Regions from separate parts of the Brevibacillus soli genome, predicted to be linked through region 2. Evidence: riboswitches for the same ligand, from Rfam matches in the RefSeq annotation. Region 2 holds a riboswitch; each other region holds the start of a gene.
What was found. A riboswitch is a leader RNA that binds a small molecule or an ion and turns the genes downstream of it on or off. The one in region 2 is predicted to bind cyclic di-GMP.
Positions count from the first base shown of each region.

Region 1: another riboswitch for cyclic di-GMP. It lies ahead of ACE99V_RS01940 (PAS domain S-box protein); the one in region 2 lies ahead of ACE99V_RS07415 (sigma 54-interacting transcriptional regulator).
Region 3: another riboswitch for cyclic di-GMP. It lies ahead of ACE99V_RS16365 (Flp family type IVb pilin); the one in region 2 lies ahead of ACE99V_RS07415 (sigma 54-interacting transcriptional regulator).

Region 1 covers NZ_JBIYSM020000003.1:47,972-53,439, forward strand. Annotated here, with positions in the region: gene ACE99V_RS01930 (nitrous oxide reductase accessory protein NosL) at 1-447, opposite strand, end outside; gene ACE99V_RS01935 (right-handed parallel beta-helix repeat-containing protein) at 444-1,898, opposite strand; cyclic di-GMP riboswitch class I at 2,101-2,183, shown strand; gene ACE99V_RS01940 (PAS domain S-box protein) at 2,271-4,112, shown strand; gene ACE99V_RS01945 (DUF3870 domain-containing protein) at 4,154-4,486, shown strand; gene ACE99V_RS01950 (sensor domain-containing diguanylate cyclase) at 4,512-5,468, shown strand, end outside.
Region 2 covers NZ_JBIYSM020000013.1:26,309-31,776, reverse strand. Annotated here, with positions in the region: gene sufB (Fe-S cluster assembly protein SufB) at 1-267, shown strand, start outside; gene ACE99V_RS07430 (suppressor of fused domain protein) at 347-907, shown strand; gene ACE99V_RS07425 (NUDIX domain-containing protein) at 907-1,359, shown strand; cyclic di-GMP riboswitch class I at 1,511-1,593, shown strand; gene ACE99V_RS07420 (HD domain-containing phosphohydrolase) at 1,900-2,007, opposite strand; partial or broken gene ACE99V_RS07415 (sigma 54-interacting transcriptional regulator) at 2,076-2,369, shown strand; gene ACE99V_RS07410 (hybrid sensor histidine kinase/response regulator) at 2,371-4,410, shown strand; gene ACE99V_RS07405 (NfeD family membrane protein) at 4,501-5,049, shown strand; gene floT (flotillin lipid rafts scaffold protein FloT) at 5,039-5,468, shown strand, end outside.
Region 3 covers NZ_JBIYSM020000042.1:34,383-39,850, reverse strand. Annotated here, with positions in the region: gene ACE99V_RS16375 (hypothetical protein) at 1-1,350, opposite strand, end outside; gene ACE99V_RS16370 (hypothetical protein) at 1,441-1,590, opposite strand; cyclic di-GMP riboswitch class I at 1,969-2,070, shown strand; gene ACE99V_RS16365 (Flp family type IVb pilin) at 2,112-2,288, shown strand; gene ACE99V_RS16360 (Flp family type IVb pilin) at 2,291-2,506, shown strand; gene ACE99V_RS16355 (A24 family peptidase) at 2,599-3,093, shown strand; gene ACE99V_RS16350 (TadE family protein) at 3,090-3,473, shown strand; gene ACE99V_RS16345 (pilus assembly protein TadG-related protein) at 3,489-4,406, shown strand; gene cpaB (Flp pilus assembly protein CpaB) at 4,420-5,193, shown strand; gene ACE99V_RS16335 (CpaE/TadZ family protein) at 5,206-5,468, shown strand, end outside.

The DNA.
Region 1 (5,468 bases), on a different contig from region 2:
AAAGCTATGGCTGTCCAACTCCTGGGAAGTCATGATCACGCCGGCATGTTGTTCTTTTACAAACGATTCTGCAGTTGATTTGTCTTTGAACGAGTAAATTCCGTAGCCCATTGGTGTCTTAAAGCTTTTGTCATAGGCATAAGCGCCATTTTCCGCTTTTACCCACTCCTGTGAGTAATAATCACGAACAAACTGAACATCCACCTGTTCTTTGCCGTTTTCCTTCAACCAGCGATACATGCACCCGATATCATCAAATTTCAACGTTTTTCCGTCTTTTAGCACGATTTCCGTCGCATGATGGTCATTGGCAATGTGCATGTGACATACTTCACATTTATCAACGCCCTCCGCTATGTCAACCGGCTGTGCCTCTTGCTTGCCGCATCCCGCCATCAGTACGGAAATGGTCATCAGCGCTACGAACACCATCCACAGTTTTTTCATTTCCTTCTCACCCCTACATACATGTTTAAACAGGTTCCCAAGATCAACAGCGTACTGAGTCCGAGTAGCTCTACATGCTGGACCGGCTCTGGGCTCTCCATTTGCGCCAATGCCGGTCTCATCAACGGGGCCTCGTCCCTGATCGTCGTCCCCGAACCGGTAGTAAACAACCCTTCCAAAAAAACAAATCCGGGGGCTTGAAAGAACAGTTGATACGGCGGTACTGCTTCGGTCAAGGCCAGGAAGAACGGATTCATTTCGTACGGGAGATTGCTTTGACCGTCTTCATCCAGATCGATGCCCTGCATGTTATCCCAGTAGTTGCCGTCCAGCTTGTTGTTCTTGCTGTCTTGGGCTTGGGCTTGAATGACGTTGGAAACAAAATCGTTTTTCGTCACGACATTTTCCGACGATTCTCTTACCTGCATGCCGATAAAGTTCTGTTTGATTTGGTTCCCCAGAAAGCGGTTGCCGCTGGATTTTTCCACATACATGCCAACGCGATTTCCCTCGATCCTGTTGCTTACGATCTGCGAGTCCGTGACATCAAACAGGAGGATTCCCTGGGAGTTGGGATTATCGCTCTGTTTGACAAAACGGTTGTCGCGCACCACAGCTTTCGTCGTTTCCATCAGCATGGCTCCCGTCACGTTTTGGCTCCCCGTATTGTGCAGTAACCACATGTTTTCCACACCCATAAAGTGATAGCCGTAGCGGGATCTTTCCACGCGATTGTTTTCGATATAGTTAAAATTACTATTCTCCAAATAAATTCCGTCAAACATGTTGTCAACGCTGCTGGACACAATCCGGTTCCGATGGGACTGGTCCAAATCAATGCCGTTTCCTTTTTTGACCGGATCCACCAGACGTTTTGCCGCGTCTTTCCCTGTCGGGTTTGCCTGATCGCCGTGATTGTGCCCTCCGCTATAGTAGGGTTGCTCACTGTCTTCCACTTTTCCCACCACACGCAGCTCCCGCAAGGTATTGTCGTGCGCATCCCGCAGCTGGATTCCTGTCCCCATCGTTTCAATCGTAATGCGCTCCAAGACATTATGGCTCCCCTTGACGACCAGAGACGCATTGGATCCGTTCAAACGGGTGTCCACGATATGAATGCCCCGAACCGTGACGCGATCGGAGAGGATGGTCATGACGCTCTCACTGCCGGTACTGATGATCTCAACTGTACCCTGCGCTTGTAAAACGACGGGATGCTCAACCCGAATCGGTCCTTCATATTTTCCTGCTGGGATGGTTATGGTTTCGCCTGGCTTTGCCTGATCAACCATAGCCTGCAAGGATATTGGAGCAGCGGTAGCAATCCCGAGTCCGGAAAGCGTCCAAACGGCGATCGCTGTCACCAACAGAAGGCGGTGAATGCTGCGGTTGTTCCCTTTCCTGAACAGGTTTTCTCCCCCCTTGTTTTTAGCCTTGATACCTACACTCACAGAATATCAATTCTCGGTCCGTTTGAAATGACTCGACCGGGCTAGTAAATTTGACGAAATCAGTAACGTTTCCTGTTTTGACAACTCCATGCGTGGGGGAGCCGAGGATGATCACGAGCAAAAATTTGGAAACGCCTGATTGAAATTGGAAAGATAGGATGTATAATAGGAACTACAATAAAATATTTTGTCAAACGAAAATTCTTCGAAAAGGCAAACCCGTTGAAAGATGGGGACGCAAAGCCACGGGTCTAAGGTGTTCGCTAAGATGGCCGGGTTACCGAAAGGTTTTTTCACTGTTTGAAAAGACCGATGGCTATTTCCGTGTAAGGAGTAGCCATTTTCTGCGTCCGGAAGAAGGGTAGGGAAACTATGAGTGACGTGCTTGCAAGAAGAACATTCGGGCTTCGAAAGCAGTTTTTCAGAGAGCATCAAGGGATTGAGCAACTATACCATTCGCTTTTTGAGCATAACCCTGACGCAGTGTACGCATTGGACCTGGACGGCCGCTTTCTCGGCGGAAACGCCATGTGTGAGAAGCTGACCGGCTATTTGCTGGAGGAATTGCGGTCCATGTCCTTTGTGCAGTTTATTGAGCCGAACATGCTGGAAGCCACACTCTATCATTTCCGGCAGGCGGCGGAAGGAAACCTGCAAGAATACGAGACAACCATCGTCCATAAGCAGGGTCACTCCATTGAGGTCTACATAAAGAATTTCCCGATTGTCGCCGACGGCCAGATTGCAGGCGTTTACGCCATTACCCGAGATATCACGCACGATATCCAGAAAAAGGAGAAGCTGCGGGAAAGCGAAGAACGGTATCGCCTGATTGCCGAACATTCTTCCGACATGATCACCAAGTTCTCACCCGAAGGGATTTGTCTGTACGCTTCACCGGCATGCTATCCCCTCTTGGGATATGTGCCCGACGATCTGTTGGGTCACTCCTTGTTTGAATTTATTCATCCCGACGATGTACAGGCACTCAGCGATCTGCACCAGATGCTGCTTGCCGATGGGCGAATCTTTACTGTCACCAACCGGATCAAGTCCAAGGCAGGCGAGTTCAAGTGGGTGGAAACAACCTGCAAGGGTGTACACGACGAGCGAACCGGCAGAATCAGGGAATTTATTGGCATTTCGCGAGATATTCACGAGCGGAAAAACGCCGAGGAAGAACTGAGGAAAAGAGAGAAGCGCTACCGCCGCCTGGTTGAACACTCACCCGAGACCGTCATGATCTGCCGTGATGGCCTGATTGTCTACATCAATAAGGCGGGAATGAAGCTCTTGGGCGCCGGTTCCAAGGAAGAACTGGTTGGACGCCCGTTGTTTTCATTCATTCAGAATGACTACCATGATACGATAATGGAACAGTTGCAAAAAGTAACGCTAGACGAGGAAGTGGAACTGATTGAGCAGAAGTTCATTCGCCTCGACGGCAAAATCATAGACGTGGAAGTGAAAGGCATAGCGACCATCTACAAGGATCAGCCGGCGGTGCACGTCATCGTTCGAGACATTACCGAACGCAAGCGGACCCAGGAACTTCTGCAGAACTCCGAGAAACTTACGCTGGTCGGACAATTGGCCGCGGGAATCGCTCATGAAATACGCAACCCGTTAACCTCGTTGAAAGGCTTTTTGCAGCTGATGCAGACGGACGGCAGAGAGAAGCAGGAGTACTTTTCCATCATGTCGTCAGAACTAACCCGTATCGAACTGATTGTCAGCGAACTGCTGGTGCTGGCAAAACCTCATTCCACCTCGTTCAAGGAGAGGGATTTGGCCAACCTGTTGAGGCATGTGGTGACTCTGCTTGATACGGAAGCGATCTTGAAAAAAGTGCAGATTCAACTGATACTGGAAACGGAAATCCCCCCAATTTGCTGCGACGAAAACCAGTTGAAACAGGCATTTATCAACTTTCTGAAAAACAGCATAGAAGCGATGCCAAATGGCGGCGACATTGTCATTGGCGTGCGGCGCCACGGTGATCAGGTCGTCATCCGCTTTGAAGACAGCGGAGTGGGGATCCCCGAGGAGCTGATTCCCAAACTGGGCGAGCCGTTCTATACCACCAAGGAAAAAGGGACAGGGCTTGGTCTTATGATCAGCTACCGGATCATTCAAAATCACCGGGGGCATGTACGGATGATGAGCAAGCAGGGAGAGGGCACCGTGGTGGAAGTGACGATCCCTGCCAATTGACAGATTGGCATCAGGATTTATCTGGATAGAGGTGCGCATTGATGACAGATTATGCAGACAAAAACACCGTTCTCGCGGCGGGTTTTGCTCAGATCCCGAAAGGAACGACGCTTTACGAGGTGTCCACGATGGTGGGCTGCGTGTTGATTATCGACGTTGAAAACGAAGAGATTTGCGATGCCTCATTTACCTTTGTGATGGATAAAACGAGTGATTATCTGGCCGGATTGCTCCGCGGGAAAAGCATTGCCGACGGTTTGGGAGACATTCCCCAGGTCATACAGGAGCGCTTTCTGGCCCCGGGGCAGGGAGCGGTTCTGCAGGCCATTCGGGCAGCAGTGGATCGTTATCACGAGATGAGAAAACAAGCATAAAGAGAGCAGGGGCGGAGGGTTGTGAATGCGCGAAGAAGCTTCCATCATGGAATCATTTTCGAATGAACTGCTGGTTCGGTATCGGTCCATGCTGAACCGAATTGAAACGCTGGAGCATGCCGAGATCAACCGGTTGGCGCAGGATATCGCAGCGGAGTTGCCTCAACAGGAGACAAGGTTGCACCATCTGCTTCTGAACGAAATTGTCAAACTAAACGAAAAAGTAAAACAGATGCTCTGGATTTCCGAACATTTGAAAATTTTGCACGATCTCGGGCAGACGTTTACCAAAACCTTTGAGGAAGAGCAGATTATCTGGAAAGCATTTGAGCTGGTTTCCCGCGTGATGCGGACGGATGCCTTTTTCATCGCGTTTTACGATGAGAATGATGCGCAGATCCGCATCCCGATCGGCATTGACAACGGAGTCAAGTACGGACCTGTTACGCTGCAATTCGGAGACGGCTTTGTCTCCAAGGTCATCCAAACCAGGGAAACCATCCATATTCGCACCCACGACGAGTCCGACCCGTTTACTTATGTTCGCTGGGGGGATGCAAACAACGACACCAACACATGCATTTTTGTCCCGATGCTGCTTAAAGACCAGGTGAAAGGCGTTATTTCCGCCCAATCCTATCAGGAGTTCGCCTATAAACAGGAGCACGAGGAACTGTTGAAAATCATCGGCTTTCAGGTGGCCAGCGCCATTGAAACGGCCCGGCTCTACGACAAGGTTTATCAAATGTCGATCAAGGACGAGCTGACCAAAATCAAAAACTACCGCGCCTTTCATCAGGACTTGGAGCGGTTTCTGGCGGTACCCGGCCAGGAAGTTACGCTGATCATGCTGGACTCGGACAATTTAAAAGAGGTCAACGACCAGTTCGGTCATCATATGGGAGACGCATTAATTCAGAAAGTGGCGGAAGCGATGGTAGCGTGCATGGAACGAACGGACTCGGCATACCGCTATGCAGGA
Region 2 (5,468 bases):
CTGATTTTGGATAAGTTGTCCACGTCCGACACGATTCCGTACAACGAAATCATGAACGACAACATTACTCTGGAGCACGAAGCGACCGTTTCCAAAGTGTCCGAGGATCAGCTCTTCTACCTGATGAGCCGCGGTCTCACCGAAGCGGAAGCAACCGAGATGATCGTCATGGGCTTCATCGAGCCGTTTACGAAAGAACTGCCGATGGAGTACGCGGTTGAAATGAACCGACTGATCAAGTTCGAGATGGAGGGCTCCATCGGGTAAGACAGTGTGGAAGAAGCATGCCTTTTGCGGAAGGCATGCTTTTTTCCACGTACATACCTGTTTGGAGGAAATATCTCATATGAATAGGAATGTGGTAAACCAGATTCTCTCTCATTGTACGCGAATGTTTCGCTGTGAAGGTGACTTGTACCAGACGGAAGAAGCGGATGTGCTGCTGGCTGTCTTCCCCGCGACACGCAAACGGGGATGGTGGACGTACGTTACGCTGGAATTGCATCGCACCGGCAAAACGGAATGTGCCATGTACTCGTACCGGTTTGAACCACGGTTGATCCCGATCCTGGGACATGCAGCCCGGCAGGTACAAAAACGATGGGAGCAAAAGGGACTCCCGCTCCAATCCGGTGACGTGATTCCGCTGTGCGGACCGGTGGCCAAAGGGTCGCAGTTAAACAAAGGGCTGGTGACTCCGGCCTATTTTGAGGAGGAGGACTTTGCCTGTTTTACCAATGGCAGCGACGTGGTGCACATGATGATGATCCACGCCATCGCCGAAGCGGAGGCGGAATTTTTGGCACGGGAGGGCTTGGAGGCCTTGGAGGCTGTTTTCCGGCTGGCACAGGTAGATTCGCTGGATTTTGCCCGTTCCCCTGCCATCCAAGAGGGAGAGGGCGCGTGATGAATCCGATTAAGATGCGAGTGACGGTCGTGGTGGAGCATCAGGGAAGCATCTTGTTGATTAAAGAAAAGTCCGGTAATGAGCTTTATTACAGCCTCCCCGGCGGCAGCGTGGAATATCTGGAAACCATTCCGGAGGCGACGAGGCGCGAGGTGTGGGAGGAAACCGGCGTCCTGGTGGAATTTGTGCGGATGCTTTGGCTGGACGAACGTATCGATAAATCCGGGGACGGAAAACATACGGTAGGCGTAGGCGTGCTGGCAAGACCGGTAGGGGAGGATTCCACGCCCATCCCCGGCGGTGTAGACGACGAACAGATCGTCTGGTCTGGCTGGGTGACCTTGGACCAGTTTCGCAGCTGTCCGTTGTACAACCTGATTCGGCGTGATCAGGTGATCAAGGCTCTGAGCGAACCGGATTACAAACCTGATTACATCGGAAACGTGATATAAGGACGGACTTTCATGAAAGCAAAGCCGGGGATCCAGCTAAAATATAAACAGGTTTCTAAAAAATAGATAGATTCTCACTGAGAAAACGAGAAAAGACGTGATTCCAAGAAGAATCCGTGGTTGGCACACTTCTTGCTTTTAAAAACAGCAGCACCGAAAAGGGCAAAACCCCTGAAAAGGGGTGACGCAAAGCTACAGGGACTTCGTCCGAAATGGTCATGTTATGGTGCAATCTACATGAATGGAGGAAGATCTATGCAAAAGTGGATGGCCAAGCCATGGTTCGTCACCCTTCTTCTCGTTGCTACTACGGTGATTGTAGCAACAGCACCATTCCCGAGAAAATAGTCTTGCGTTTCGAATCCGTTTTTTAAGAAAAAATCGCTCTGCCTTGCGGGTAGAGCGATTTTTCTTATCGTGTAGGAAAGTTTAAGGGCTTCACCGTGTGAAAGCGTCCTGAAATAAACTTTCCGGAACGCATAAAAAGTTTCCTCTAACGAAGAACCAGCTTCTTCGAGAGGGCTTCAATCGAAGCTTTTTTTATGATGTTTGCTTTAACCCGTCAGGAAACCCGGTTCCATCAAAATGCTCATGTTGATGGAGGATAATGGTACTCATCAATTCCATTTCTGGACATGCTTTCGATATTCATTCTCTTCGTCAATGGTAAATTTCCCCCTGCGCTTCCAAAGATGATCAAGCAGGGCGGTTTTTCCGGGGAAAGCGGGACGGGTAAGGAAGTGTTTGCCCAAGCGGTTCATCATGAGAGTGACAGAAGGAAAGGTCCCTTCATTGCCCTGAACTGTTCTGCCATACCCAGGGATTTGTTTGAGGCAGAACAGTTTGGTTATGAAGAGGGAGCCTTTACCGGGGCAAAGAAAAATGGAAAGCCCGGTTATTTTGAAATGGCAAACGACGGCACCCTTTTTCTCGATGAAATCGGAGACATGCCCCTTGAGATGCAGACGAAGCTGCTTCGCGTGATTCAGGAACGACGGTACGACGGAATACATGATCAACCCGTACCTGCATTCGGGAGACCTTGAACGATTAATCAATTTTTCCGGAATTGCCGAATTCATAATCGAATTATATAAACAGTATGAAGATATTGAAGAGATTAGTATTCTCAACGGACCGGCCTGGTTAAAGGGAAGGAAAAACCGGGTGATCGAACCGCAAACAGACCTCCCGATTCTCTATGGTTCCAATGAGTATTACCTGCCGCAGGACAGGGAAAAGATTTCCCTTCTCCTGGAAACATACGAGAGTCAAAGTCAAACGTTCACACGAGACAATCTTTTCCTGCGAAAACATTACATCCCGTTGCCTGCTCAAAGAGTACTGGTTATCGTACAAAACGAAAAACGACTGGAAACAACCATCTTTAATTTGAATCTGTTCTTCAGCGGTTTGCTGCTGGTTTCCGGAATCTCCCTGGTGGCCATTCTGTGGAGAATCACGAGAAAGCAAATCTACTTGCTGAGTATGGAGCGAAAGCGGCTGGAGCTGGCGGAACAGTTTAAACGCTCGATGGACATGCTGCCCAATCTGCTGTTCAAGTGCCAGCGGAACGATCAGGGCGCCATCTCGTTTACGTATCTGGAAGGGACATCGCTTGAAAAAATGGGAGGCAAACCGCTGATGGATCAACTGCTGCCCTATGATCAGGTGCTGCCTCTGCTGAAGAGACATGAGAGGGAACTCTTGCAGGCCTTTCATGGGGAAACGGTCCAGTTTGAGATCAATGTGGGAGAAGAATTTTATCAAGCGGTTGTCAAACCCATCCCGCTCCATGAAAATGCTGATGTATTGGGAATTGCCGGGTATGCGACAGATATTACGGACCGAGTCCGATTGGAAAAGGAACTGGAAGCGGCAAGGGATGAGGCGTTGAAGCTTTCGCAGGCGAAGTCCACCTTTTTGGCGATGATGAGTCATGAGTTGCGAACACCCCTCCACTCTACGTTAGGAATGCTGGAATTGCTGCAGCAGACCACACTCACAACCACACAGCGTGAGTATCTCCATACGGCACAGACAGCGGGCAATGCGCTTCTGGTATTAATTAACGACCTCCTTGATCTTACGCGGCTGGAATTCGGCAAGATCCCTCTGAACAAGCGATCCTTTTCCATCTCGACTTTCATGAAAGAGGCCGCACAGCTCTTGACCGTTCTTGGGGAGAAGAAAGGGCTCTCCTTGACGTACTCGGTTTCCTCCTCCGTCCCGCCTGTAGTTGTGGGAGATTCGGATCGACTCAGGCAAATATTGGTGAATCTCATCGGAAACGCCATCAAGTATACGGAGCAGGGGAGTGTCAGGGTTCACCTTGAACGGGTCGGCGGCACGGAAGACGAAGCGACTCTCCTGTTTACCATTCGCGATACGGGTATCGGCATTGCACGGGAACATATCGAAACGATCTTTGAGCAATTTTCCCAGGCGGACTCTTCCATTTCCAGACAATTTGGAGGAAGCGGCTTGGGACTAACCATCTCCAAACATCTTATTGAAAAAATGGGGGGAACGATATCGGTTGAAAGTGAACCGGGGATGGGAAGTACTTTCTCCTTTACCCTTACTCTCGGAGTTTCCACAGAAGCTTCTGTTGAACAGGCTGTGGAAAAACAGGAAGTCTCTCCCGTCGACATGGAGTCAGTCAGGATCTTGCTGGTGGACGATTCTCAGGAGAACCGAAAGCTGATCAAGGTATTTCTCTCAAAACTTCCTGTACAAGTTGATGAAGCCGAAGATGGACAGAGGGCAGTCGAACTTTTTCAATCGAAACCATACGATGTGGTACTCATGGATATTCAGATGCCGATCATGGATGGATACAGCGTGACGCAGGCGATTCGACGCTGGGAAATGGAGAATGGACGATCTCCAACGCCTGTCATTGCCTTAACGGCCCATGCGCTGCCTGAAGACATTCAGAGGAGTGTGGAAGCCGGATGCACTGCGCATCTTTCCAAACCTTTCACAAAACAGGCGTTCTATTCCTGTCTGGGTAGATATATCCCGATTCACTTGCAGTACTTGAAATAAGAGATGTACCATTCACATTCAAATCAATGTAACCTTTTGCCCGGTCATCCGTATGAAAAGATGAGGAAAAACTGGAAGGGTGTGACAGTCGTGTCCTGGCTGGATTCCATCTATCTCATCTGTATCGGGGTTGGACTTGTTTATACCTTTGTGACGCTGTTCCTGGGGGATGCTGCATCCGATTGGCTGAACCACGCCCATCTGCCTGTGCTGCAGCCGGTTTTGTGGGTGAGCGGTTTGACCGCATTTGGCGGGGCGGGGTTTCTGCTTTCCCGGTTAACCTCGTACTCCCCGCTGACGTCGCTCGCTCTGGCAGCCATCGGGGGCGTTGCTTTGGCCATCGCAGCGTATTTCATCTGGGTGGAGCCGATGAGTGATGCGGAAGCCTCTACCGGCTACTCCATGCAGCAGCTGGTTGGCCGCGTTGGCGAGGTGTGGACGACGATTCCGGAGAAGGGATTCGGCGAAGTTCTGATTTCCATGGTGAGCGGCACGACCCACCACATGGCGGCCAGCCTGACCCGCGAGCCGATCAGGGAAGGTACACGGGTACTGGTAGTGGAGGTCAGGGAACACGTACTGTATGTCACACCTTTGCCAAATCAAGGGGAGAGGGAGAGCTTGCATGATGCTGAATGAACTGACGATGTTGATTACCGTTGCAGCAGTGGTTAGCGTCTTCGTCATCTTGGGGATCGCGTTCTGGGCGCGCTACAAGACGGTAGGCGCCGACGAGGCGATGATCGTGACGGGTAGTTTCCTGGGGACGAAAAACGTCCTGTCTGACGAATCCGGGCGCAAGATGAAGATCGTCCGCGGCGGCGGTGCCTTTATCCTGCCGATTTTCCAGCAAGCCAATTTCTTGAGCCTGCTGTCCCACAAACTGGACGTCTCCACGCCGGAAGTGTACACCGAGCAAGGAGTGCCGGTGATGGCAGACGGGGTTGCCATCATCAAGGTGGGCGGCTCGATCGAAGACATCGCTACCGCAGCCGAGCAGTTTATGGGGAAAACGGACGATGCACTGAAAGGAGAGGCTCAGGAGGTGCTGGAGGGGT
Region 3 (5,468 bases), on a different contig from region 2:
GACGGGATACAGGTTGCGCCGTGCCAGCTCGAACGGATCGACGCCGCAGATGGCCGCTGCCGGAATCAGCGCCCAGGGGATGATCGTGCCGCCGCCTACCCAGATCGCCGCCACCTGGCCCAAGGCCGTCAGTGTAGCAGCTCCCGTGCCGAGAGCGGTAGCAAACAGCTGTGCGAGCGAGCCCGCGAGCGTAATGCCAGAGAAGCCGGAACCGTCAAGACCCGTAATCACCCCGACCGCTGTCAACGTCAGGGCGGCCACTTCTTTGCTGAGTGGAATCGTGTGGGCCAGAGCGACCCCCAGATCGTTGACAATGCCGTTGGAGCCGGTTGGAAGCACTTCCCCGAACACCTTCACAAACCCGCTGTCGCCCATGTAGAAAAAGGCTGCGATGGGGATTACCGGACCAAACACTTTAAATCCGAACTGGAACCCTTTGATCAGGTTGGTTGTCACCTGCTCAAGGGCAGCGCTCTTATGTCCGATCAAGGTGATGAGCAGGAGAATCAGCAGAGAAGTTCCGCCAACCAGCGCAGTCGCGTCGCCGCCTTTCAGGTCAAACGAAAACATCGCCATGACGTCCAGTAGAAAGAGCACAGGAACCAGTGCCGCCAGCCAGGTGCGAGCTGTCTCAGAGATGGCAACGCGCGCTTCCGACGGCTGTACTTCGTGAGTAGCCGCCACTTCCTGATTCACACTGAGCAGACCGCTCTTCATATCCTTGCGCAAGTACCAGAACGCGGTGACGGTCGTCACCAACCCCATTACGATGACGAGCGGTACGCTTGCAAAGATCACATCTTCGACAGGGATACCCGCCGCTTTCGCAGTCAAGGTGGGAGCGCCCTGGATGATGAAGTCACCTGACAGGGCGATCCCGTGGCCAAACAGGTTCATTGCAACGGCTACTCCCAGAGCGGGCAGACCCACGCGCAGCGCAACGGGCAGCATCACGGCCCCGATCAGAGCGACGGCAGGAGACGGCCAGAAAAACCAGGAGATCACCATCATCACAATCCCGATTACCCAGTACGCCAATGCAGGGGTTCGCACCAGCCTGGTCATCGGGCGAATCATCGTCTCATTTACGCCCGTTTCGGTCAGGACGTGGCTCATCGCCACAATAATACAAATCACGAGAATCGTAGGTAAAAGTTCGGTGATGGCATAGATGAAGCTGCCAAATATACCTCCCACGGAAGCGGTGATGGAACCGGTCGCCGTGAGACCGAGGAAAGAGATGCCCAAAATGCTTACCAGGCTTGTATCACGCCGCATGATCATCATGCCGATGATCAGGAGTACAAACAGGACGTATACGCCATGCAGCCATACAAGATCAACACCCATGTCTCCCATCCTCCTTTGTCTCGTGTTGCAAGGGATGACCCTTGCTTCACAGTATGCGGAGGGAGGAGCATGGGTGAAAGCGGATACACCCTATGAAAGTTTGCTGTGATGCAGCACGCGCCACACTTCCCACATCAGGTGGTGGGTCACGTGATCAAGCTCCTCCGTGCGGTTGAGGATCTTGTAGATGCGTTCCATCAGGGAGTTGTATTCTTCTTCGGACAACTGAAGCTGAGGCATTTCCCATCCTCCTACGATCAATTTATCCCCATTTTTCCCATCAGACGAGCCTTCCTAATCAGTTCGCCAGGTAGAATTGCATAGCCTGTTTCTTTCAAACTAGATTGCAAGCCCTATTTTTCCCGGAATAACCGACATCTACATACATGAGCATAGCACTACATTAAAAAATGTTAAAAAATAGTAAATGGAATAAAAATAAAGACTTGTCCTACTTCCGCACTATCGCCTGAGACTGATGAAGGAGGTCTGAAGAACGTCGTATTTCCAGATATTGTCTCGAGGTAAGTTCTGGAAATCTGTCTTCAGGCAGGGATAAAATTCCATCTTTCAGCATGTTTATTCGACATATTTTGACGGTATAGTGAGAGTGCAAGCAGCATACAGAGGCAAACCTGTCGAAAGTCAGGGACGCAAAGCCACGGGTCTACGTCCAGTCATTCTACCTGAGCAGCTGGATAAGACAGCCGGGTTGCCCTCCAATATTCGCTTGCAAACACATATCAAAAGGAGGAAAAAGTATGGAAATCGTAAAGCGCATGTTTGTCGAGGAAGAGGGACAAGGAATGGTGGAGTATGGTCTGATTATCGGCCTGATTGCCATTCTTCTGATCGGCGGCCTTACTGCAATGCGAGGCGGTTTGGAAAACATCTTTGGCGACATCGGCACCACCCTTACGAATACAAACGCTCCGTAGGAATGAAGTTGGTTGCCCTGACAGAGTTCATGGATCGAATGGTGTGGGAAGAAGACGGACAAGGCCTGGTGGAATACAGCCTGACCATCTTTTTGATCGCCATTGTTCTGGTTAGTTCGCTCAGTCAAGTACAAGTCAGTCTTTCGACAATTTACACAAGAATCCTGGAAGCATTCAACGAAACAAATCAAGGTACATCAGTCAGCCCGACGAACTAATCAATTATTCGTACCCTAATCGAGAAAGTCCTACTCCGCTGGGGTAGGGCTTTCCTATATCCTGATGCCTGGTAAAGAAGGAGCGGTTCTGCATGACGATAGGCATTGATCTGATGGTCTTATTACCTCTCCTGTTCGTTGCCATGTGGCTTGATCTCCGGTACCGACGAATTCCCAACTGGCTTACGTTTTCCGGTATCCTGTCCGCTTTTCTTGTTCACGGGCTGGAAAAAGGGACCGCCGGTTTGCTTCCAACTGCAATCGGATTTGTCGCAGGAGTACTCATTCTCCTCATTCCCTTTGCCAAAGGCGGCATGGGGGCGGGAGACGTAAAACTGCTCGCGATGATCGGCGCTTGGATGGGGGTTCAGTTCCTTTTTCCTGCCTGTTTGTGGATGGGTATGGTCGGGCTTTTTCTATCATTATACGCGATTTGGCGCGAGCGAATCTGGAGACTGGCCTTGTACGGATTGTCGTTGAAAGGTGTCACAACAGGTGTAAAAGTGCCATATGGAATCGCGATCGGCCTCGGTACCTTGATCGAGATTGGCAGAAACGTCTGGAAGTCGGGAGGCGGGGCGTTGTGATTCGCGATGAAAAAGGGTCCGCCCTGGTTGAGATGGCGTTGGTGATGCCCATTCTCCTGCTGCTTTTGTGCGGCATTGTGGAATTTGGGAGGGTGTTTCACGCATACATCGTTGTTCAGCAAGCTGCGCGAGATGCGGTCCGTTACGCAAGTCTGGGCAGCAGTAACGACGTTTTGCAATCCGTGATTGAACAGGACATGACGTCTCTTGATGTAACACGCATGCGTTATGAAGTGCGGCCAAGCGAAAGCGAGAGGACGGCCGGAGAAACGGTCACCGTTGACATTACCTACGATCACGCGCTGTTAATACCCTATCTGCGCGGAGTGATCCCGGATACCATATCGCTGAACTCCGAGATTTCCATGCGAATGGAGTAGGAGGATGGAACGAGAATGAAAAAGATTGGGTATCGATTGCTTCGTGAGGAAAACGGCAATGTCAGCCTGATCGTGGCAGGGGGAATGGTTGTTTTTTTATTGTTCCTTGCTCTCGTCGCTGACGTCGGCATGTTATACGTACGGCAGCAAAAGCTGCAAAATGCGTTGGATGCTGGCGTGTTGGCCGGCATTCAGAAAATCATCTACTCGAAGGCGGAAGCGGAAGAGACGGCACGATTCTATGTGCAATCAAACGGCGCGGGCTCGTTTGGTGTGGAGGCAGATCCTGCGAAGCTAACGATTTCCGCAGACGGAGAAGAGACGGTATCGCTTTCGTTTGCCAAGATCATGGGAGTGAACGCATCCCATGTCCGGGCGGACGCAAAAGCACGAGCGGGGACAACGGTAGCGATGACAGGATTGGTGCCGATCGGCGTACCCGATCAGACGTTTAAGTACGGTCAGCTTTATGAACTAAGTGAAGAAGCGGGAGAGGGCTACTCGGGTAATTACGGCTTCCTGGATCTTGGCGGCGGAGGAGCGAGTGCTCTGACGAATAATATTCGCTACGGGTACGAAGGAGAGATTGAAGTTGGAGACAAAATTCCTACCAAAACAGGAATTAATCACGGTCCTGTAAAAGGGGCGATTCAATTCCGAATGGATCAAGATATAGACAGATCCGAGTGCCAATCCTATCAAACCGCCGACCGCAGCTGCCATAGAATCATGTTCCTTCCGGTCATTGACTCCCTCGATGTCAACGGCAAAAAACCAGTCACCGTCTTGGGTTTTGCTGCTTTTTTTCTGGAAGGAACAGAGGGAAGCGGCGGAGACATGATCATTACAGGCAGGTTTTTACGCATGGTAACTCCGGGAGAGCTCGGGTCAGGGAAAAATTACGGCGTTTACTCAGTAAAATTAACGGAATAACCGAGGTGAAGCCATGAAACGAAAGGGAAGCCTGCTGATCATATCCATCTTGTGTGCGATGGTAACCACCTATTTGATCTACATGTTTTTGCAGCAAAAAGTGAAGGAAGCAAGTCCCAAGGAAACCACACGCACCGTTATCGTAGCAGCGACCACCATTCCGCCGCACACGATCATTACCGACAAGATGGTGAAGCCGGTACAGGTCCACTGGAAAAGCATACATTCCGATGCCGTAACAGATATGTCGGGAGTTGTTGGAATGGTCAGCTTGCAAACATTTGTCGAAGATGAGGTCATCTTACGGCCAAAAGTGGCCAAGGTCCAGGGTTCCAACCTGTTCGCCATGCAAATTCCCGACGGGCTTAGAGCCATGAGCATTTCGTACTCCAATGTCAAAGGAGCAGGTGGTTTGATTGTGCCGGGAGATCGCGTGGACGTGCTGGTAGCGTATACGGCAGAAGATTTAAAAATTTCTCAGGACATCGTCAAAGTGACTCTGCAAAACATCCCGGTACTGGCGGTGGGAAAAGTTCACGAGGAACCCATTGATCAAAAACCTCAAAGTCAACAGTCAGAAGGCAAAGACGACGCCAAAAAATCGGCAGAGGACGGCAAGAAGGAACAGGGGGGCTCCACCATCACGCTTGCCGTTACGCCATCGCAAGCGGAATCACTTGGCTTTGCTGAATCGTATGGTGAAATCCGCCTTCTGCTGCGGGCCCCGCAGGACAAGAAAAACGTGAATACGTTTGGCGTTCAGACGAATACAGCCTTAATGCGATAGGAGGGGAGTCAGTTGCCGGCGATTCGTGTATTGTTAGTGGATGACTCAGCTGAGACGAGAACCAACCTGAATAAGCTGCTCTCCTTCGAAGATGAAATTGAAGTGGTCGGCGAGGCCGAAAACGGCGCGGATGCTTTGGAAAAGACGTTGAAATTGCATCCTGACGTCGTTTTGATGGACATCAACATGCCGGTATTGGACGGATTGAAGGCGACGGAGAAGATCTCGCTCGTTTCCCCGAAAACGGCAGTCATCATGGTCTCTGTCCAGGACGA